One region of the Pseudomonas sp. B424 genome, then DNA from elsewhere that is predicted to be linked to it. Evidence: predicted binding sites of a transcription regulator. Region 1 holds the regulator's gene; the other holds the start of a gene.
The links. Region 1 encodes sigma-54, which starts transcription at its own class of promoters, with help from an activator protein. Its sites were predicted from a motif close to ANTGGCATNNANNTTGCTNT; they were not measured.

Region 1 (3,112 bases):
AAAGCTACAAGAGCCGTCAGGTAGTTCGTGATGTCAGCCTGTCGATCGACAGCGGGCAAATCGTGGGTTTGCTCGGCCCCAACGGCGCGGGCAAAACCACGTGCTTCTATATGATTGTGGGCCTGGTACATGCCGATCAGGGTCGCGTACTGATCGATGACCTGGATGTCAGCCACGAGCCGATGCACGGCCGTGCACGCGCCGGTATTGGCTACCTGCCCCAGGAAGCCTCGATCTTTCGCAAGCTGTCGGTCGCCGACAACATCATGGCGATCCTTGAAACGCGCAAGGAGCTCGACAAGGCAGGTCGGCGCAAAGAGCTGGAAAGCCTGTTGCAGGAGTTCCACATCAACCACATCCGCGACAACCTGGGCATGAGCCTGTCCGGTGGCGAACGTCGCCGGGTAGAAATCGCCCGCGCACTGGCCACCGCGCCCAAGTTCATCCTGCTCGATGAACCCTTTGCCGGCGTTGACCCGATCTCGGTCGGCGACATCAAGCAAATCATCTACCACCTCAAAGCCAAAGGCATTGGCGTACTGATCACCGATCACAACGTTCGTGAAACCCTCGATATCTGCGAAACCGCTTATATCGTTAACGACGGTCAATTGATCGCTGAAGGCGATGCTGAAACGATTCTGGCCAACAAGTTGGTGAGAGAAGTGTATCTGGGCCACGAGTTCCGCCTGTAAGGCCAGGCGCACCCCTGCACTGCCAAAGTGCCATTACCCGCACAAAGCCCGCATGCTTGTTTTACCCGGGCGCCCGATCGGGCGCCCTGAATTGATTTCGCAGCAAACAAACTAATTCAGAACACCCCTAGGCAAACGCACCGGTTTCAGGCATATAATTTGCTTATGTTTGGCGCGCACGCGCCCCTGTAGTGGATGGCGCCATGCGCGCCGGCGAATAAGGTGTTAAGCCCCTGCCATGAAACCATCGCTAGTCCTGAGAATGGGCCAGCAGCTGACAATGACACCTCAGCTGCAACAGGCCATCCGCCTGCTCCAATTGTCGACCCTCGACCTGCAACAGGAAATCCAGGAAGCCCTGGAGTCCAATCCGATGCTCGAACGCCAGGAAGAAGGCGACGACTTCGACAATGCAGACCCACTGGCCGACAACATCGAGCAAAAACCCAACGCCGACATTCAGGAACCCACTTACCAGGAATCAGCGCCGACTGTAGATAACCTGGACGAAGGCGACTGGAACGACCGCATCCCCAATGAGCTGCCTGTCGACACGGCCTGGGAAGACATCTACCAGACCAGCGCCAGCAGCCTGCCAAGCAACGACGATGACGAGTGGGACTTCACCACCCGCACCTCTGCCGGTGAAAGCCTGCAAAGCCACTTGTTGTGGCAACTGAACCTGGCGCCGATGTCCGACACCGACCGCCTGATCGGTGTGACCCTTATCGACTGCATCAACAACCAGGGCTACCTGGACGAAACCCTCGAAGAAATTCTCGAGGCGTTCGACCCGGAACTGGACATTGAGCTCGATGAAATCGAAGCCGTTTTGCACCGCATCCAGCAATTCGAACCGGCCGGTATTGGCGCACGCAACCTGGGCGAGTGCCTGCTCCTGCAACTGCGCCAGCTCCCGGCCAAGACGCCTTGGCTGAACGAAGCCAAACGCCTGGTCACGGACTACATCGACCTGCTGGGTGCGCGCGACTACAGCCAGCTGATGCGCCGCATGAAACTCAAGGAAGATGAGCTGCGCCAGGTCATTGAGCTGGTGCAAAGCCTCAATCCGCGCCCCGGCTCGCAAATCGAGTCCAGCGAAGCTGAATACGTCGTGCCTGACGTGATCGTACGCAAGGACAACGAGCGCTGGCTGGTAGAGCTTAACCAGGAGTCCGTACCACGCTTGCGGGTCAACCCGCAGTACGCAGGCTTCGTGCGCCGCGCCGACACAAGTGCCGATAACACCTTCATGCGCAACCAGCTGCAAGAAGCGCGCTGGTTCATCAAAAGCCTGCAAAGCCGCAACGAAACCCTGATGAAAGTGGCGACTCAGATCGTCGAGCATCAGCGCGGTTTTCTGGAGTATGGCGACGAAGCCATGAAGCCACTGGTGCTGCATGACATTGCAGAAGCGGTCGGCATGCATGAGTCCACCATTTCCCGGGTTACCACACAAAAGTTCATGCATACCCCGCGCGGCATTTATGAGCTCAAGTACTTTTTCTCCAGCCACGTCAGCACCTCCGAAGGCGGTGAATGCTCCTCCACCGCCATCCGTGCCATCATCAAAAAACTGGTTGCCGCTGAAAATCAGAAAAAGCCGTTGAGTGACAGCAAGATCGCTGGTTTACTGGAGGCACAAGGTATTCAGGTAGCCCGTCGCACCGTCGCCAAGTACCGCGAATCCCTAGGGATAGCGCCTTCGAGCGAACGCAAGCGTTTGATGTAAGCCACGGACCCCGGCGTTTCAGTGGCAGGCTGCTCGGCCTGCCGCTTTATGCAATGGCATCAAAGGAGAAACTGTATGCAAGTCAACATCAGTGGACACCAACTGGAAGTCACCGAACCGCTACGCGCTTACATCGGCGAAAAACTCGACCGACTGGAGCGTCATTTCGACAAGATTACCAACGTACAGGTAACGATGGCGGTCGAAAAACTGAAACAGAAAATCGAAGCCACCTTGCACATCCATGGAGGAGAAGTCGTTGCCAACGCCGAGCATGACGACATGTATGCCGCCATTGATCTGCTCACTGACAAGCTTGATCGCCAACTGAAAAAGCATAAGGAAAAGACCCAAAGCCTGCTCCAGGGCGCAACCGGTCGTTAATACTCCCTACCCATGATCCGACTTGAAAGTATCCTGACCCCCGGCCGCTCCCTTGTGAACGCGCCGGGCGGCAGTAAAAAGCGCGCACTCGAACACATTGCCAACCTGATCAGCCGCGAAGTGCCTGGTCTGGAAATGCAGGATGTTTTCGAGAGCCTTATTGCCCGTGAAAAACTGGGATCTACCGGTTTTGGTAACGGCATCGCCATACCCCATTGCCGCCTCAAGGGTTGCGAGTCGCCTGTCAGCGCCTTGCTGCACCTCGATGCCCCCATAGATTTCGACGCCATCGATGGCGCGC
Region 2 (3,112 bases), on a different contig from region 1:
AGCTACAGATCACACTTTAGGAGGGATGTGGGGTTGGGGAGATTAATTGGCCGGGAATTGCCGAGGGGGGTAAGACGTCGCGCATAAAAAAGGCCTCCCGAAGGAGGCCTTTTTAAATCACGCCGCTTGCGCGGGTGACTCTGGATTAGCAGCTGTAGTACAGCTCGTATTCCAGTGGGTGTACAAAGGTACGAACCTGGATTTCTTCTTCGCTTTTCAGGGCGATGTAAGCGTCGATGAAGTCGTCGCTGAAAACGCCGCCTTTGGTCAGGAACGCACGACCTTTGTCCAGCTCTTCCAGGGCTTCCTTCAGGCTGCCGCAAACTTGTGGGATCTCTTTGGCCTCTTCAGGCGGCAGGTCATACAGGTTTTTGTCAGCTGCGTCGCCAGGGTGGATCTTGTTCTGGATACCGTCCAGGCCAGCCATCATCAGTGCTGCGAAGCACAGGTACGGGTTGGCTGCCGGGTCCGGGAAGCGTGCTTCGATACGGCGAGCCTTAGGGCTGGACACGTAAGGAATACGGATCGATGCGGAGCGGTTACGAGCCGAGTAGGCCAGCATTACCGGGGCTTCGAAACCTGGTACCAGACGCTTGTAGGAGTTGGTAGCCGGGTTGGTGAAGCCGTTCAGCGCCTTACCGTGCTTGATGATGCCGCCGATGAAGTACAGGGCAGTATCGGACAGGCCGGCATAGCCTTCGCCTGCGAAGGTGTTCTTGCCATCTTTGGAGATGGACATGTGAACGTGCATACCCGAGCCGTTGTCGCCGTACAGAGGCTTGGGCATGAAAGTAGCGGTACGGCCGTAGGCGTCTGCCACGTTGTGTACGCAGTACTTCAGGGTCTGAACTTCGTCAGCCTTTTTCACCAGGGTGTTGAACTGCACGCCGATTTCGTTCTGGCCGGCAGTTGCCACTTCGTGGTGGTGCACTTCGATAACCAGGCCCATCTCTTCCATGGCGTTGCACATGGAGGTACGGATTTCGTGGTCATGGTCGAACGGCGGAACCGGGAAATAGCCGCCTTTGACGCCTGGACGGTGGCCTTTGTTGCCGCCTTCCACGTCCTGGTCGGACATCCACGAACCTTGTTCGGAGTAGATCTTGAACATGGAACCGGAGATATCGGACTTGAACTTCACTTGGTCGAAGATGAAGAACTCAGGCTCAGGGCCGACGAAAACGGTGTCACCGATACCGGTGGACTTCAGGTATTCCTCGGCACGGGTAGCGATGGCGCGCGGGTCGCGGTCATAGCCTTGCATGGTCGAAGGTTCGATGATGTCGCACACCAGGATCAGCGTAGGCTGCTCGGTGAACGGGTCCAGAACGGCAGTGCTGTCGTCTGGCAGCAGGATCATGTCGGATGCTTCGATGCCTTTCCAGCCGGCAATGGAGGAGCCGTCGAACATTTTGCCGTCGATGAAGAAGTTTTCATCCAGCGCATCACGGGCCGGCATGGTCACGTGGTGCTGAGTGCCTTTGGTGTCAGTGAAGCGCAGATCAATCCACTTGACGTCATGATCTTTGATGAGTTGAACCGACTTCGACATAGTGTCCTCCGGGGTGGCTTAGGGCTGTTGGTTACGTGCCCTTAATAAGTGGTTGATGCCGGCGCGAATACTCTGCCAAGGCAACCTGCCTCACAAGGGAGCAAATTGCATGCCAGTGCCCTGACTTGGGTGTAATGCGCCAATCTTAAGCATTTAAGAGGCGCAGACTACCGACTGGCGGCATTTATCGCACCCAAATGAAGCGAAATCTGGCGTTTGTGTTCCATTTTGGTGCGATGAAAACCGTTTGTACGATAACTGGTTAAACCTTGAGCAATTTCCGCTATAATCCGCGCCCCCCTTTTTTGGCAGGCTGCTCGCGCGCTGTTTTCATGAAACTAATCGTTAAAGTCTTCCCAGAAATCACTATCAAGAGCCGTCCGGTTCGGATGCGTTTCGTCCGTCAATTGGCCAAAAACATCCGCACTGTGCTCCGCGATCTGGACCCTGCTGTGGTGGTGACGGGCGTGTGGGACAACATCGAGCTGCAAACGCGCGTAAGTGACCCCAAAGCCTTGAAGGAAATGACCGAGCGCCTGAGTTGCATGCCGGGCATCGCGCATTTTCTGCAGGTTGACGAGTACCCGTTGGGTGACTTTGATGACGTGACCGAGAAGTGCAAATTGCACTTCGGTGATGCGTTGGCGGGCAAGATCTTTTCCGTGCGTTGCAAGCGCGGTGGCAAGCACTCATTTACCTCGATGGAAATCGAAAAATACGTCGGCAGCAAGCTGCGTCGTGAGTGCGGGGCGGCTGGAATTGATCTGAAAAAGCCGGAAATTGAAGTGCGTTTCGAAATACGCGACCAACGGTTGTTTGTGATTCACAGCCAGCACAACAGCATAGGCGGCTTCCCGCTGGGCTCGCTGGAACAGACCCTGGTGTTGATGTCCGGTGGTTTCGACTCCACGGTCGCGGCTTACCAGATCATGCGACGCGGCCTGATGAGCCATTTCTGCTTCTTCAACCTCGGCGGGCGTGCCCACGAGCTGGGCGTGATGGAAGTCGCGCACTATATATGGAAGAAGTACGGCAGCTCGCAGCGCGTGCTGTTTGTCAGCGTTCCGTTCGAAGAAGTTTTGGGCGAAATTCTCGGCAAAGTCGATAACAGTCATATGGGCGTCATTTTGAAGCGTATGATGTTGCGCGCTGCAACCCGTATCGCTGAACGGCTCGACATCGAAGTGCTGGTGACCGGAGAAGCGATTTCCCAGGTCTCGAGCCAGACGCTGCCCAACTTGTCGCTGATCGACTCGGCTACTGACAAGCTGGTATTGCGTCCGCTGATCGCGAGCCACAAGCAGGACATCATTGATCAGGCGGTTGAAATCGGTACGGCCGATTTTGCCAAGCACATGCCTGAATATTGCGGGGTGATTTCGGTCAACCCCAAGACCCACGCCAAACGCAACCGCGTGGAGTACGAAGAACAACAGTTCGATATGGCCGTGCTTGAGCGAGCGCTTGAGCGGGCCAAACTGGTGCCGATTGATCGGGTGATCGATGAATTGGGCCAGGACTTGCAAGTCGAAGAAGTCAGCGAAGTGCTGGCGGGCCAGA

Region 2: glnA (glutamate--ammonia ligase) is a predicted target of sigma-54. The motif match lies at 1,650-1,669, and genes of this name have one in related genera.

What each region holds. Positions count from the first base shown of each region.
Region 1 covers NZ_JBUZTL010000009.1:88,591-91,702, reverse strand. The annotation lists gene lptB (LPS export ABC transporter ATP-binding protein) at 1-695, shown strand, start outside; gene ACZRMS_RS13145 (RNA polymerase factor sigma-54) at 934-2,427, shown strand; gene hpf (ribosome hibernation-promoting factor, HPF/YfiA family) at 2,503-2,811, shown strand; gene ptsN (PTS IIA-like nitrogen regulatory protein PtsN) at 2,824-3,112, shown strand, end outside.
Region 2 covers NZ_JBUZTL010000001.1:367,301-370,412, reverse strand. The annotation lists gene glnA (glutamate--ammonia ligase) at 146-1,552, opposite strand; gene thiI (tRNA uracil 4-sulfurtransferase ThiI) at 1,885-3,112, shown strand, end outside.